DNA from 4 places in the Brotaphodocola sp. genome. Region 3 is predicted to be linked to each of the others. Evidence: riboswitches for the same ligand, from Rfam matches in the RefSeq annotation. Region 3 holds a riboswitch; each other region holds the start of a gene.
What was found. Region 3 has a riboswitch for thiamine pyrophosphate ahead of AC4EVX_RS10230 (ABC transporter permease). Riboswitches for the same ligand answer to the same signal wherever they lie in the genome.
Positions count from the first base shown of each region.

Region 1: another riboswitch for thiamine pyrophosphate. It lies ahead of thiS (sulfur carrier protein ThiS); the one in region 3 lies ahead of AC4EVX_RS10230 (ABC transporter permease).
Region 2: another riboswitch for thiamine pyrophosphate. It lies ahead of thiW (energy coupling factor transporter S component ThiW); the one in region 3 lies ahead of AC4EVX_RS10230 (ABC transporter permease).
Region 4: another riboswitch for thiamine pyrophosphate. It lies ahead of thiC (phosphomethylpyrimidine synthase ThiC); the one in region 3 lies ahead of AC4EVX_RS10230 (ABC transporter permease).

Region 1 covers NZ_CFAHBC010000029.1:7,085-11,264, reverse strand. Annotated here, with positions in the region: gene AC4EVX_RS10285 (thiazole synthase) at 1-698, opposite strand, end outside; gene thiF (sulfur carrier protein ThiS adenylyltransferase ThiF) at 913-1,584, opposite strand; gene thiS (sulfur carrier protein ThiS) at 1,620-1,814, opposite strand; TPP riboswitch at 1,970-2,078, opposite strand; gene treC (alpha,alpha-phosphotrehalase) at 2,274-3,953, opposite strand; gene treP (PTS system trehalose-specific EIIBC component) at 4,079-4,180, opposite strand, start outside.
Region 2 covers NZ_CFAHBC010000011.1:13,513-17,692, forward strand. Annotated here, with positions in the region: gene AC4EVX_RS05995 (FAD-dependent oxidoreductase) at 1-49, shown strand, start outside; gene AC4EVX_RS06000 (DUF1667 domain-containing protein) at 42-437, shown strand; gene AC4EVX_RS06005 (TrmH family RNA methyltransferase) at 474-1,298, opposite strand; TPP riboswitch at 1,504-1,607, shown strand; gene thiW (energy coupling factor transporter S component ThiW) at 1,704-2,297, shown strand; gene thiM (hydroxyethylthiazole kinase) at 2,254-3,171, shown strand; gene thiE (thiamine phosphate synthase) at 3,315-3,962, shown strand; gene AC4EVX_RS06025 (alpha/beta hydrolase-fold protein) at 4,145-4,180, shown strand, end outside.
Region 3 covers NZ_CFAHBC010000028.1:31,646-35,825, forward strand. Annotated here, with positions in the region: gene AC4EVX_RS10225 (ABC transporter substrate-binding protein) at 1-820, opposite strand, end outside; gene AC4EVX_RS10230 (ABC transporter permease) at 938-1,711, opposite strand; TPP riboswitch at 1,858-1,963, opposite strand; gene AC4EVX_RS10235 (Hsp70 family protein) at 2,045-4,180, opposite strand, start outside.
Region 4 covers NZ_CFAHBC010000008.1:47,691-51,870, forward strand. Annotated here, with positions in the region: gene AC4EVX_RS05085 (SIS domain-containing protein) at 1-113, opposite strand, end outside; gene thiD (bifunctional hydroxymethylpyrimidine kinase/phosphomethylpyrimidine kinase) at 266-1,087, opposite strand; gene thiC (phosphomethylpyrimidine synthase ThiC) at 1,123-2,466, opposite strand; TPP riboswitch at 2,655-2,765, opposite strand; gene AC4EVX_RS05100 (GNAT family N-acetyltransferase) at 2,874-3,395, opposite strand; gene AC4EVX_RS05105 (TetR/AcrR family transcriptional regulator) at 3,492-4,043, opposite strand.

The sequences.
Region 1 (4,180 bases), on a different contig from region 3:
GTCAGATAAGCCTTTCTTCCTGCCTCAATCGCCAGCTTGAAGGCTTCTGCCATCGCCGGGACATCCCCCGCTGTCGCAATTGCGGTATTTGCCATAATTGCACTTGCACCCATCTCCATCGCCTCACACGCCTGAGACGGTTTGCCAATTCCCGCATCAACGATAATCGGCAGATCAATCTCATCGATCAATACCTGAATCATCGCTTTTGTCGCGAGTCCCTTGTTACTTCCGATCGGAGCTGCCAACGGCATAACGGCTCCGGCTCCGGCATTCTGAAGATCTCTCGCGACATTCAAATCCGGATTCATGTACGGAAGAACGACAAATCCCTCTTTCGCCAGAATCTCCGTCGCCTTGATCGTCTCGTAGTTGTCCGGGAATAAATATTTTGCATCGCGCATGATTTCAACTTTCACAAAATTTCCACATCCCATCGCCCTGCTCAGGCGCGCAATTCGGACAGCCTCCTCCGCATTTCTCGCTCCGGATGTATTTGGAAGCAAGGTTACTCCCTCCGGAATGAAATCAAGAATATTCTCACTCTCCTGCGTATTGGCACGGCGAAGCGCAAGCGTGATGATCTCTGCTCCTCCCTGTTCCACCGCAGATTTAATCAAATTCAGATTATATTTTCCTGATCCCAAAATAAAACGGCTCTTAAACTCTTTTCCACCCAACACAAACTTATCTTCCATCGTTTTCTCTCTCCTTTTCTTTTTTTATCCCTTTTTGTTCCTTTTTTGTTCCTGTTCTGTTCTCTGTTTCCCGTTTTTATCCTGCTCTGTATGCTTTGGTATGTTTTTTCTTGCTCTGCATCTTTTATCTTTCTGTCCTTATTTTTATCGATCTGTCATCTGGCTCTGAGATCGCGCTCTGTTTCACTCTCGCTTCACGCTTTCTTTACTTTTCTCACTCGCATGCTCCCTGCATAATCAACTGCAGCACTTTATTTGCCTCATGCCCTGCGCAGACACTCACTCTCGGAGCAATCAACCCAATCCCCGCTCCAACATCCGTGCTCTGGTCTCCGCACACATACAACCGTCTCATCATCTGTCTTGTCCGGATCTCATTCGCATCTTCATATCCTGCCATTCCATTTCCCGACACAACAATCGTTTCTGGACACTGAGTCAGAAGCTCCTGAACCAGCATTGCTTTCTGATCTGGGCGGTCAAATGCCTCACACACAATCGGATACTCCGCAAACAGCTCCTTCACATTCTCAGGTGTAACTTTTATACAGACAGATTCATATGTTGCATAGGGATTAATCTGATACAGGATCTCCGACAATGCCTCCGCTTTCGGCTTTCCCAACTGCGGAATCAAATACATCTGGCGGTTCAGATTTGTAACATCCACCACATCAAAATCCACGAGAAAAAGTTTCCCGACTCCACTTCTCGCAAGCATAACCGCAATATTAGAACCAAGACCGCCAAGACCGGCAATCGCAACTTTCGCATTGTGAAGTTTTACCTGCATTTCTTTCGGGAATCTCGCATCAAATGCACGATCCAGCTCCTCTTTGGAAATAGACTCCTGCATTCTCTTTTTAATTTCTTCTCCTTTTCTCACTTCTCTTCTCTCTCTTTCTTCTCTTTTCTCCCCGATCAGCCTCCTCCGACAAATCTCAAAACTTCAATCTCATCTTCATCCTGAATCGTCACATTTCCTAATTGATCTTTCGGAATGATCTCAAAATTGCGCTCCACAACAACTCGCTCTGGCTCAAATCCTGCCTCTTTTAAGCATTCGAGCAGATTTTTTCCGGCAATCGTCTTCTCTTCTCCATTGATTTTTACCATCTGCGCACTCTCCTCTTTTCTCTTTTAACACCGTACGAAACAACGCAAAAAGGCGCCGGACGACACAATCTTAGTGTCATCCGGCGCCTGTATCCTCTGTGAAAAGTGGTGCCCCCAGTTCACACAAAACAGAGAGCAACGGCACACAAGTCCATTCTTCGCGACATGTATTTCCCTACGTTGGCATTATCCAAATCAGGTTCCAGGTCAAGACTAATTAAGTCTACTCTCAGCCCATCCATTTGAGCTCCCTATTTGTATGGTATTATACAAAATTTCAAAAAGATTTGCAAGTTTTTTCTCATTATAATTCGAAACAAAATATTGCCGTGAAAATTCGAGCCGGGACCACTCGTCGTCGGCTCAAACTTGAGAATCTGATCATCCACCTGTTTAAAATCATCGACCCACTTAAGGCGGTGATAATAAATGCCTGTCAGATCAATCTTCCTGCTCTCTTTATTTTCCAGGATTTCCATCTGCCTTGCTCTCGATTACAAGAATTTCATATGGTCTCAGCGTGTAGGATTCCTGTCCTGCAAAATTCTGCTCCTTCTGATCTTTATAATTTTCAAGCAGAACCTGACCATTCCTGCACGTCTCATCGAATGGAACCGTCTGCTCCTTTCTGCCGAGATTGCAAAATACTGTCAGCCGGTCGGAACCAAGGCTTCTGCAGTATGCCACGATCTTGTCGGATTCCGTCTCTAAAAATTCAATCTCGCCCTTTGCGATCACCGGATATTCTTTTCTCAGGGAAATGAGCTTCTTGTAGAATGCCAGAATCGAGTCCTCATCGTCCTTCTGTGCGGAAACAGTGATCCCTTTTTTGAACGCATCGGACACCGGAAGCCACGGCTCTGCTGTGGAAAATCCGCAATACTTCTCGTCATTCCACTGCATCGGCGTTCTGCTGTTGTCGCGGGATCTCGCTGAGAGGATCTCAAGTGCCTCCTTCTCGCTCTTTCCCTGATTGAGCAGAATCTGGTAGTAGTTTAAGCTCTCCACATCGCGGTACCGATCGATCGACGGATAATGCGCATTCAGCATACCGATCTCCTCACCCTGATAGATGTACGGAGTACCGCGCATCAGATGGATCATGCCCGCAAGCATCTTTGCGGACTCCTTCCAGTATGTCGTCTCATCGCCCATTCTGCTCACAATGCGAGGCTGATCGTGGTTACACCAGAAGAGTGAATTCCAGCCATCTCCCGCCTGCATCTTCATCTGCCACTCTTTAAAGAGCGCTTTTAACGCTCTGTAATCCGGCTCCATCAACGCCCATTTATCCCCATTCTTGTAATCCACTTTCAGGTGATGGAAATTGAAGCACATCGAGAGTTCTTTCTCCTTCGGGGAGGAATAACGGATGCAATGCTCGACTGAGGTCGAGGACATCTCTCCAACTGTCACAAAATCCTCGATTCCGGTATCTCTGACCATCTCCTTGAGATACTCATGGATGTGCGGACCATCGCTGTAAAACCGTCTTCCGTCTCCCTCAAAATCGTCCACCATCTTTTCCGGCTTAGAGACAAGATTAATGACATCAAAGCGGAACGCATGGATTCCCTTCTTCTTCCAGAAACGCAGGATCTCTTTCAGCTCCTCCCGGACATCCGGATTGTCCCAGTTTAAGTCTGCCTGCGTCACATCGTAGAGATGCAGATACCATTTTCCGAGCTTCGGCACATATTCCCATGCAGTTCCGCCAAACTTTGACTGCCAGTTTGTCGGACACTGATCCGCAGTTCCTTCCTTGAAAATATAGTAGTTCTGGGATTTTTCATCACCGGCGAGAGCTTTCTGAAACCACTCATGTTCCGTTGAAGTGTGGTTGAAAACCATGTCGAGCATCAGACCGATTCCGCGTTTTTTAGCCTCGGAAATCAGATTTTCCACATCCTCCATTGTTCCAAACATCGGATTGATCTTTCGATAATCTGCAACGTCATAGCCATTGTCTCTCTGCGGGGAGACAAAAAACGGAGTCAGCCACAGATAATCCACACCGAGATCCTGCAAGTAATCCAACTTTTCTATTACACCCGGAATATCTCCGATTCCATCTCCATTCGTATCCCGAAATGACTTCGGATAAATCTGGTAAACTACTTTATTGCTAAAATCCGTCATCGCCCATTTCCTCCTGCACTATTTTTCTTACTGATCATATTTTATCGATCATATTTCACTGGTTATCGTTTAGCGGGCATATTTCACTGCTTATCTTTTACCGGGCACATTTAAAAATTCACACCTCAGCAAACACTTGCAATCTTTGTCTTTTTCGCTGTCACATCCATTCCTGTGTGGAAATCGATTTTTTGTGCATTTCCCATGCCGGTCACCACACAGACCGT
Region 2 (4,180 bases), on a different contig from region 3:
AAAGCTGAAATCCAAGAATCCGGTAAAGGTGGTGATCTGCAGTGAATAGAGTATTTACCTGTATTTTATGTCCAAACGGATGTGAGATTGAAGTCGATTATGAGGGGACAACGCTTCACTCAGTCAGCGGAAATCTCTGCCCGAAGGGAAAAGAGTATGTGACACAGGAACTGGTATGTCCGAAGCGAAACATCGCAACCTCTGTGCTTGTAGAGGGAGGCGAACTCCCGCTTGTGAGTGTGCGTCTGACTGCCCCGATTCCGCGCGAGGAGATTTTTCATGTGGTTGAGGAGATTCGCAGACAGTGCCTGACCGCACCGGTCTATGCTGGAACCGTGATTCTTCCAAATGTTCTCGGTCTCGGCGCAGATGTGATTGCGACAAAGACCATTGCTCGTGCCAGAGGGCTTGCCGGTATCACGGAAAGCAAAACGTAAGCTCTTGTCGGAGCTGACGGAGCACACGATTGCGGGTCATTGCTTTCTGCGTCCGAGCTGCCAGAATGCGACCGCGCTGGCACTTGCAACATTCAGGGAATCGACCTCGTGGTATATCGGAATCATCACGGTGTAGTCGCAGTTTGCGATCGTTTCCTTAGCGAGACCATCACCCTCTGTTCCGAGAACCAGAGCGAGTTTGTCTTCGCGCATCAGCTGTGGATCGTCGATCGAGACCGAGTCCTTCTTGAGTGCCATTGCGACACTGCGAAATCCCATCGCCTTTAAGCGATCCATGCCGTCTTTTGACCAGTCGCCATCGATGAAAGTCCACGGAATCTGAAAGACGGTTCCCATGCTGACGCGGGAGGCACGGCGATAGAGCGGATCAGTGCATCCGTGTGTCAGAAGCACGGCATCCATGCCGAGACCGGCAGCGGAGCGAAAGATCGCGCCGACGTTTGTCGGATTCATCACATTTTCGAGGACAGCGATGCGGTGAGCGTTCGCACAGACCCTCTCGATCGACGGAAGTGATTTTCGGCGCATGGCACAGAGGATTCCGCGCGTCAGTGCAAAGCCGGTGAGCTTTGTCAGGACATCGAATTCTGCGACATATGCCGGAACATCCGGGCATTTTGCGAGCAGATCTTTCGCCTGCGTCTCAATGTGCTTTTTTTCAAGCAAAAAGGAGACTGGCTCATAGCCTGCCTGAAGCGCCCGCATGATGACATTAGGGCTTTCCGCAATAAAAAGCCCGGTCTGCGGTTCGTAGTAGCGCAGAAGCTGGTTTTCATTCAGCCGTGCATATAAGTCAAGTTCCGGTGCAGAAAAATCTTTAATTTCTATGATATTTGCCATAATCAAAAAACTCCATTTCATCATTTCTGGTCTTATTTTATAACGGCGCAGACAGATTTGTCCAGAATATGTTTGCGCAATGCGTGAACAGTAACAATTGACACTTTTTATCAAATATGATATGCTTGGTAACGAAAAATAAGAGAGCAAAACAAAAAAAGTCTTAAAACTTTCAAATTTTTTAAAATAAAAAAGATAGCAATGAGATGACAAGCGCGGGAGCCTGTGTGACAGGCTGAGAGGAAGATTGATCTTCGACCGTACCTGATTTGGGTAATGCCAACGGAGGGAAGCCTGAGAATGAGGAGTGTATCTCCGGAGCAAGTTTCCCGGAAGATATGCTCTTTTTATTTTTACAGGTTTCAATTACAGATCCAAAATACCGAAATCAGGAGGATGAAAAGGATGGAAAAAGAAAGAGTAAAGACATTTCGCATGGTATTTTTGGCAATGATGGTGGCAATCGGCGTGGTAATCTCCCCGATTCTGAGAATTGAGGGAATGTGCCCGACCGCGCATCTGATCAATATCACCTGTTCCGTGTTTATGGGACCGTGGTATTCTCTTCTGTGTGCCTGCATGATTGGTGTGATCCGCATGATGTTCATGGGAATTCCGCCGCTGGCTCTGACCGGAGCGGTGTTCGGAGCGTTTCTCTCCGGTGTATTTTACCGTGCCTCAAAGGGAAAAATCATCTGTGCGGTCTTCGGTGAGATCTTTGGCACCGGAATCATCGGTTCCCTCGTTTCCTATCCGGTTATGGCATTTCTGATGGGAAGAGAGGGACTCAACGCGTTCTATTACACCCCGATGTTTATCTCCGCGACGATTATGGGCGGAGTTACCGCATATGTATTTTTAAAGGCGTTGAGCCAGACGGGAATGCTTGCAAAAATTCAGGAGAGTCTGGGAGCAAAAATTTATGACAAGAACGGAAGAAAAAAGAGAGATGGACATGCAACTGATGAAACGCATGCAGGAGATGCGAAATTATATTAGAGAGACACAGCCGTTAATTCACTGTATCACAAATCCGATCTCGATTCATGATTGCGCGAATGTGATTTTGGCGACGGGCGCGCGACCGATCATGGCAGAACATCCGAAGGAAGTGGAGGAGATCACAGCGGTCTCCTCCGCTTTGATGCTGAATCTCGGGAATATCACGGATGTGAGGATGGAATCGATGAGACTTGCACTTGCGCAGGCGAACCGAGATAAGATTCCGGTGATCCTTGATCTCGTCGGCGTGACTTGCAGTCATCTGCGCCGAAGATTTGCGGAGTCCCTTTTGGAAGAGGGACAGTTTGCGGTGATCAAGGGAAATATTTCAGAGATTTTGGCGGTTGGTTCCCTGCCGTTTCACGGAACCGGCATCGATGCCGGGGCGGAGGATGCGGTTTCCGAGGAAAATCAGAGCCAGCGCGGAGAAGTCGCAAAATCGTTGGCAAAAACGTTGGGTTGTGCGGTTCTTGCAACCGGGAAAAAAGATCTCGTTGCGGTCTCTGATCAGGCATTTCTTGTCTCAAACGGAGATCCGGCATTGTCCGGAATCACAGGGACGGGATGTATGGTGGGAGCGCTGACTGCGTCCTATCTTCCGGCAGTCTCAACCCAGTCTCTTAGATCTTCTATTGGAACAAAAGGCACGGATTCTGAGTATTTGGTGGGTGATTCTTATGCAGAGGCGGAATCCGCATTTTCAGAAGGGGCTCTTTCGGCACTTCTCGGTGTTGTCACAATGGGAATTGCAGGGGAGAAGGCGACAAAAGCTTCCCGCGGTCCGGGAAGCTTTCAGACAGCACTTCTCGATGAAATTTTCTGCTTGAGCGAGGAGGCGTTTGCGAGAAAAGCCCGGATTTACCCGCTGTGACGTAAAAAGAAAAATGGATGAGAAAGAACCAGAAAGAAGAAACAAAAAAGAAACAGAGAAAAGAAATAAAGAAAAAATAGGAAATTAGAACTAGAAAATAGGAAATCAATAGGAAATAAAAACGAGGGGAGGATGATGCAGAGATGAAACATTTGGATATGAGTCTGTATCTGGTGACGGACAGCACCTATCACACGGAGGAATCGTTGCTTCGGACAGTCGAGGAGGCATGTGAGGGAGGAGTCACGATTGTACAGCTGAGAGAAAAGCATGCAGGAGGACGGGAGTATCTTGAGAAAGCACGAAAGGTTCGCGCGATCACAGAGCGCTATGGCGTTCCGCTGATTATTGATGACCGTGTCGATGTGGCGATGGCATGTGGAGCGGACGGCGTTCACGTCGGAGCGTCGGATCTTCCGGTCGCAGAGGCGCGTCGGATTCTCGGACCGGACAAGATCGTCGGAGCGACCGCAAAGACGGTGGAGACGGCGCTCAAAGCATATGAGGATGGGGCAGATTACCTTGGGGTCGGAGCGATCTATCCGACAACGACAAAGGTTGTGACAATCCGCACCGAGGTTTCAACGCTCGATGCGATCTGCCGTGCCGTGCCGATTCCGGCAGTTGCGATCGGCGGTTTGAACCGGGGAAATATGGGAATTCTGGATGGAACCGGAATTTCCGGAATTGCGGTGGTATCTGCGATCATGAAATCGGAGAACCCGAGAGAGACGGCGAGAGATCTGCTCAAGGAAGTGCACCGGATGAGAAGAAATTTTGAATTCAAATAAATTAAAAGCATCCGTTTTTAGTATTGTGGTCTGCATTGAAAAGAGGACGCTCCTGTGTTAAACTATCCATAACACGGGAGCGTTTTTATGTGTGGTTCGCACAGTGCTAGATCGTTGCCGAAGCAACTGCGCCTTAGCGCGAAAATGTGCAGGAATTTTTTAGAGAGCGAGAATACAAGACAATGGTGAAAAAATGGGAGATTACAATCCCGCAGTTT
Region 3 (4,180 bases):
TCGCCGAGAGGAATTTTTTCACCATTTCCGGCTTATTTTTCAGTGTATCGTCGTTTGCGATGATAACCGGAGTGTAATAGTCAAGACGCTCATCAAGCTGGCGAAGCTCCATATAGTTGATCGGGAAATCATTGAGCTTACACTTTACATTATCCCAGCCTTCAAAAAACCACATGATGTCCACCTTATCTTTCAGTGCCTCAAAGCCGGAACCGTCAGAGATTACCATGTTTAACTTGGAAAAATCTGCACCAGCCTGCGTCATCACTGCTTTCAGGACAGCTTCCTCTCCAGGACCGCCCCAACCTGCATAAGTCTTTCCCTCAAAGTCCCTCGGTGAGGTAATCTCCTTGTCTGCGTAGGTCACAAAGCCGGAAGTATTGTGCTGAATCAGTGTCGCAATTGCCTTGATCGGAAGAGCTTCCTTGGAAGTCAGTGCCACAGTCACATCCTCCTGATAGCTGATGCCGAAATCTCCCTTTCCAACAGCGACAAGTGTAGCAGTTGCACCCTCAGTCGGCTCCACGATGTTGACGTTTAATCCCTCTTCCTCATAATATCCCTGATCCAGTGCGACATACATGCCCGTGTGGTTTGTGTTTGCCACATAGTCAAGAATCACTGTCACATCTTCTTTCTCGCCGGCATCTGAAGAAACGCTGGAAGCCTCTGCCTTGCTCTCCTCGGCAGACTCTGCACTTGCAGACTCCGAAGTCTTCGTCTCACCCGTCTCATTTGATGCGCCACATCCTGAAAGGCTTGCCGTCAGCAAAGCAACTGCCATCAGCATACTTCCTGCTGTTTTCCATGTTTTTCTCATAATGTTCTCCTCTTTTCTGCGTTTCTGTTTTCTGTGTTTCTGTTTTTTGCATTTCTGCATATTTTTGATCCTGCTCTGATTTTGAGCGCTTGATCTCTTAGAAATTTTCCCAACTCTTTATTTTCCGGCTCTGACTCCTGTTTTCTTTCGCTCATACGGCATTGTCACCCAGGCAATCAGGCGCGTAAGTCCATTCATGCACAGACTCAGCACAATGATAAAGACCACGCACGCAAAAACTTTGTCGAGCATATAGCTGTTTTTTACGCGGAGCAAATAATATCCAAGTCCTTTCTGGGAACCAAGCCACTCTCCGACCACTGCACCGCTGATGCTGTATGTCGCTGCCACCTTCATTCCAGAAAGAAGCTCCGGAATTGCGGCCGGAATCTTCACGAGCCAGTATGCCTTCCACTTTCCTGCCCCGTAAGAGCGTACAAGATGGACATACTCCTCATTCACCCGCGCCAGACCATCCGCAAAGCTGACAGCAACCGGGAAAAAGCACATCAGCACAACCGTCAAAATCTTCGGTGCCATTCCAAATCCCATATAAATGATCAGAATCGGCGCCATCACAATCATCGGAACCGTCTGTGTCACAACAAGGATCGGATAGAGACTGCCCCGAATCGCCGGAAACGAATCCATCAAAGTTCCAAGCACCAGTGACAACACAAAGGCAATCACAATTCCGAGAAGTGCCTCCCCCGTCGTCACGAGTGCATGTCCGCAAAGCTCTGAACTCTCTGAAATCAGCGCCTGAACCACTGCAATCGGCGATGGCAGGACGTAGAGCGGAATCTGAAGTACCCGAACCGCTCCCTCCCAGAACACCAACACCGCCAGAATAAAAAAAACCGGCGTGAGTTTTTCTCTTGTATTTTTCATCTTTGTCCACAACACTCCCTTTTATTTTCTCAACAGATGCGTCACCACAACGAAATATCAAAAAACAGAAAAATATAAAACAGAAAAACCGCCATCACGGGACAGCGGTTTTTCTTAGAACGATCAGAATCCTATTATTTCCAGATTTCTTTATTCTTCTTATTTTCCTACGCTGGCATGATCCAGATCAGGTCATGGGTCAAAATCCTTTATTTCCTCTCAGCCTGTATGCAGACTCCCCTTTTTGTATTTATATTCATCACTCTTATTTTTCTTTTTGCGCCCGTTAATTATAGCACATCTTTTTGGCAATGACAATGACAAATGCGCACCTCATCCCGCCTTGAAGATTGCGCCAGTCGCCTGGATCTCCTTTTCGTTGAGTTCTTCATCATTCCAGATCTTCTCCACCGCCGAAACAAAATCTGTCCGCTCATCCCCGGCAAGATACGTTTTCACAGCCTGCCATACCGGTTTAACGGTGTACTTATCGTTTTGCAGTGGGTTCTCTCCGTTCCTGCTACAAAGCTCTGCAATTACCAGCACCGCATAATCCTGTACCAGCTCCCTCTCCTTTGTGCGAAGACCCGCAGATAGATTTTTCACAAATTTTGCAAATTTCTGCTGATTTTCTTTCTCGGTTCCTCTTCCGTAACGCTGAATCATCAGATTTGCCACCCATTTGTTCATGTCCGCCATTCGGAAAAAGTGCTCAAAGAAGTTTGCAATTTTTGCATCATCCTTTTCATATCGGAGCACAAACTGGAAAATCGCAAGTTTCTGATACTCCGCCTCTCCCGGCATCTTCGTCATATATTCAACATAAAAATCAACGAAATTCGGGTCCATAGACGCAATCATTTCGAGCGCATTTCTTAAAACATAACTTGACTGCCTGATTGCGGTTGCATAGGGATTGAAATGCTGTTTTGCCCTCTGCAAAATCGTTCTTTTCTGCGACTCGCTCCAACCGTCCCTGAGCAAAATTCCGATTGCGTAGACGTAACCCACCATCAAATCGGCCTGATTGCAGGAATTGATCAGATCCATGCACGGCTCAAAAAAGTCTTCTGGATTGGATGCCTGTCCAATCGCCTCCAAGGCTTTCTTGACCTCTCCGTTAAGTTTAAATCCAAGTCTCTCATTCTTCTCTGCGAGAAGTTTGAGACCGTTTAGCTCACTCTTTGCATTGAGCTTCATCTTGCCGATCGCACTGATTCCCCGTGCACTTTTCGCCGTTGTCTTCAAGGATGCCATGTCCATCTCCATGATCGTCTTTGTCTTCGGGCGGTCGGTGATCCATGCCTCCATCGTCATCATTCTCATTGAATTGATATAAATCTGGAAACTGATCGGCGTGTTGGCCGGATAAGGATTCTGAAATTTCACAACTCTCGTCGCAATGCGCCGGTTCGGAAGATTCTTTGTCGTTCCCCTTCCAAGGTAAAGCTCAATTCCAATCGCATCTGTCGTCTTGTCGAGTTTATAGCAATCCCTAATTTCTTCTGATCGATAGGGCAGTTGAGTTCCGGCAGGAATCAACAGACTGACATACTCATTTCTCAGACCGAGATTGATTGAGTCATTTAAAATCGTTCCGGTATGGAAAACAGGTGTGTTTGTCTCACGATTTTCCTGCATCGGATTTCCAACTGATTCCGCAGTCGCTGTGAGCGTCTGATTTCCATTGTTCTTTGCCCCAATTCTCTGTACATGGTATTTGTGAAGGCAATAATGATAATAGACAGCTCCTCGCGCAACTGCGAGATCCGGATCACTCGTCGCAAGCGGTTCAAATCCGAAAAATTCTTTCAGTCTCTGGCGAATCAGATAGCATTTCGTCATTCCACCGTTTAAAATAACCGCGTCAATCTTCACTCCTTTTCCGGCCTTGTCGAGCACATCGAGAATCGGATAAATGATGTTATTGACATCGCGCTCATCCATCTTCTGAATTCTTCCGACATCCTCCATCTTATATGCATATCCCATCAAAGGCGCAAGGATGCTCTCCATCTCCGCCTTTGTGTAGGTCGTCTCAAACGAGTACGCGTCGTAGAGATTGATGTCCATGACTTCCTCGCTGTAATCATCCGGAAGCTGTACGCCTGACATGTCTGCGTCATCATATGCCATTGAAATCTTTACTTTCAGCTCTTCCGCCAGCTTTCTGAGCTTGCACATCACCTCTTCCCTGCGCTTGGTCGGAACGACAATCTCATACATTTCCTGAAATCTCTTGAGCATATCCTCCGCGAGAAGCTCATCGAAATTGTCTCCGCCGAGAAGCGTATAACGGCTGATCGCAAGATCTCGAATGTCAATCAAGCCCTCCGGGGTACTGCTGACTCTGTGAAGCGTCACATCGAGAGTTCCTCCGCCGAGATCAAAGACCATGACATTTTTCTCTGTCTCAAGGGAGAGCAAATCCGACGGAATCTCGCCATCTTCCTGCATCCGCATAAAATC
Region 4 (4,180 bases), on a different contig from region 3:
AGTTCTTCCGCAGACATTGGCAGAATTGCCTCTGTGTGCTCCAAGATGTAACGGGCCACAGCCTGCTCCTGATGAGTAAATCCCTTCATCTCCGTAAGTTGTTCAAAAATCATCCCTCAACCTCATTCCATCATTTTCTTTGCCGGTGGCAAAAGTCCGATGCCTCCACCTTTAGAGGAGGAGGCATCCACTCTGAGTTATACTCATTATTATACTATAAATAAAAGAATTCGTGAAGTTGGGATTCTGCGCTTATGCACAACGCCTAAGTAAGCGGTCTGATCTTGAAACAGTGATCGAGCGGTCCGCTTCCCCTTCCGAGATCCAGACCGGAGGCAAGTGCTCCCGTAAGATACTCTTTTGCACATCTTACGCTCTCCTCCACGCTCTTTCCCTCTGCAAGTCCACAGGCGATCGCTGATGAGAGTGTACATCCGGTTCCATGTGTGTTCGGGTTGTTGACCCGGCTTCCACGAAACCAGATCCACTCCCCATCACGGTAGAGAACATCATTTGCGGTTGAGATCTGATGACCACCTTTTACCAGAACCGCACCACCGTAGCGCTTTGAGATCTTTTCTCCGGCTTCTTCCATCTGAGCTTCATTCTCAATCTTCATCTCTGCGAGAATCTCAGCTTCCGGAATATTCGGAGTCAGAACCGCTGACAGCGGAAGAAGTTCCCCTGCGAGTATCCCCATCGCATCCTCTGCAAGAAGTCTCGAACCACTCGTTGACACCATAACCGGATCGAGCACGACATTTCTCGCATGATACTCGCGAAGTTTCTGCGCAATCACACGGATCGTCTCTTTTCCGGAAACCATTCCGATCTTCACTGCATCCGGAAAAATATCTGTGAATACACTGTCGAGCTGAAGTCCGACAAAGGCGGGATCTGCCTCAAAAATCCCCGCCACTCCGGTCGTGTTCTGCGCTGTCAACGCCGTGATTGCGCTCATTCCATAGACGCCAAGTGCCGTCATCGTCTTCAAGTCCGCCTGAATCCCGGCTCCACCACTGCTGTCCGATCCAGCGATCGTCAGAACGGTTTTCCGGCTGATCTTTTTATCGTCTCCGTTTTCCATAATTGTCACTGTCACCTATTACCTATTTATTTTCATCACTCATCAAAAATGGTAACGATCTCTCCGTCCATGATGCGGTTCATATTCTTGACTGCACAGAAGTTTCCACACATCGAGCAGGTATCCTCTTTCTCCGGCTTTGCAGATGCGCGGTATGCTCTCGCCTTCTCCGGGTCGATTGCGAGCTTGAACATCTCCTCCCAGTCGAGTTTCTTTCTCGCTGCGCCCATTGCGCGATCCCAATCTTTTGCACCCTTTACGCCCTTTGCAATATCTGCTGCATGGGCTGCAATCTTGGAAGCAATGATTCCCTCTTTTACATCGTTGACATCCGGAAGGCGAAGATGCTCAGCCGGAGTTACATAGCACAGGAAGGCTGCGCCGGATGCTGCTGCAATCGCACCTCCGATCGCTGCGGTGATATGGTCATACCCCGGTGCAATATCCGTGACGAGCGGTCCAAGGACATAGAACGGAGCACCCTTGCAGACGGTCTGCTGAATCTTCATGTTTGCAGAGATCTGGTCAAGTGGCATATGACCCGGTCCCTCTACCATAACCTGCACATCCTTCTCCCATGCACGGCGGGTCAGCTCGCCAAGTGTCACAAGCTCCTCAATCTGGGAAATGTCAGTTGCATCCTCAAGACATCCCGGACGGCAGGCATCACCAAGGCTGATCGTCACATCGTACTCCCGGCAGATTTCCAGAACGCGATCATAATACTCATAGAACGGGTTCTCCTCCCCGGTCATCATCATCCATGCAAAGATGATTGATCCACCTCTCGATACAATGTTCATCAGGCGCTTGTTGTCCTTGAAACGCTTTGCGGTGCTCTTGTTGATGCCGACATGGATCGTCATGAAGTCCACGCCATCCTTTGCGTGCATTTCCACAATCTTCAGCCACTCCTCCGCGGTAATGTCCTTGAGTGCCTTATGATAGTAGACAACGGCATCGTAAATCGGCACGGTTCCGATCATTGCCGGACACTCTGCGGTCAGCTTGCGACGAAATGCCTGCGTGTCTCCGTAAGAGCTTAAATCCATGATGGACTCCGCTCCCATCTTCACTGCGTCATTTACCTTCTCCAGCTCCATATCAATATCTTTCCAGTCACGGGAAGTTCCGAGATTGACATTGATTTTTGTCTTGAGCATCGAACCGACTCCGTTCGGATCAATCGAAGTGTGCAGGCGGTTACACGGAATGATTACCTTGCCCTCCGCAATCAGGGCACGCAGTTCTTCCTCGCTCATCATTTCTTTTTCTGCTACAATCTTCATCTCCGGCGTGATGATTCCCTTTCTCGCCGCATCCATCTGTGTTGTGTACTCTCTCATTTTCTCTCCTCCTATAACAGCATTCATCAGCATGACGCGATTCATTCATATCATTCATATAAAATATTCTTTGGTGTATTTACATGAAGCGTTTTTGTGTCATAAAATACAATTTCCCACGAATTATGGTACGAATTACAAAATTATGAAATCAAAAAACGGCATCCTGTGTGGGAACGAGATGTTCTTTACAGGACGCCGTCTGAAATGTTCTTTCGGTCATCGGTTTTCGCATTCGATCCCTACGTTGGCATTACCCAAATCAGGTTATTAAGGTCGAAGTTTGATTACTTCCTCTCAGCCTGCTTCCACAAGCTCCCTTTGTTTGCTTTTATCTGAATTATTTTGTCTGAATGAAATTATCTGATTTTATTCTTCTTTAGTTTATCACTGTCGAATGATTCTGTCCAGTTTTTTTCTGAACGAATCGAGAAAATTCCTCAGTTCGCCTTGTGATATCCTCTCCACGGATTTCGCACTTCCTGAAATTCCTTTCTCAGATCATTCTCCTCCAGTTTAAGTTTGCCACAGTACACGAACCCAAGTTTTGCGAGAAGGTTCTGCATCGGCTTATTGTCGTCATGCGTATCGATTTTCAAATTTCCACACTGTTCAAATGCCCAGTTCAGACAAAACGAGCCGGCTCCACGTGTCCCCTCTGCCACCGCAATCCGGTGAACGACACCGTAAGGTCTGTCATTGAGCCATTCTCCTGATTCAAGCTGACGGTAAGAAGGTTCGTCTTCTTCCTTCGCAAAATAGAAGACTGCTTCTATCTTGCCTCCGTCCATACAGACATAACATTTCTTCTGATGAATATTTTCTTCAACCAGATCTCTCGGCGGATAAATCGTCTCCCACTGGGTCGGATTCCCATGTTCCGCCATAAATTTCTGTGCATACGCATAGATCCCCATGATTTCTTCAAGCTGTTCCGGCTGTGCCACTCTGATCTCTCTCATCTCTCTATTCTCCTTCTGAATGATTTGTTGCACCTATTCTCTTTGATTCTTTCTTAACTTGCCCTTTTTTCTCTTTTGTCATTTGAAGATTGAAGATTAAAAAATCCTTGGGAGTTTTCCTTTTTCCGCAATCCATCCCTGACATTCTGCCTCCACAACGCCAAGCAGTTCCTCCGGAGTCTCCTGACATCCATTGTAAAGCCAAATCTTGATAATCTGAAAAATTCCACCGCGCAGAAATTCCATGCGATATTTTTCTAAGGAACTCTGACTCTCCAAATGCGGTTGCATCCGCTTTCTGTCATTCTTATCATAAGAAAACATCCCATAAGGAGTATCATTCCCCAATTTGAGATAAGTCTTATAAAAAATTTGATTTGCCTTTATATGACGAAGCAGGCGCAAATAATATCCTCTGTGATCTGCTTCCTCTTCGCCATTCAAAGTGTCCTGATCTCCATTGTAAAACTCCGGCAATACCTTCTCAAATTTGTTGCGAACCGAGTCTGCAAGATCATACACATCTGCATAACTTGCATAAAATGTGGTTCTATTCAAACCTGCCTGTTTGCAAATATCAGTAACCTGTATTTCACTTAATTTTTTTGTTCTGAGAAGCTCCATAAATACCTTTTCAATACATTCCATAGAGGTACGTTTTCTTTTATTATTTGGTTTGTTCATATGCTTTTTATGCTGGTTCTCCTATATTATCTAAACACATGTTGGTTTAATAAATCTTTTAACTCAACAGATGTTGGTTTTTTATGGCGTTTTATCACAAC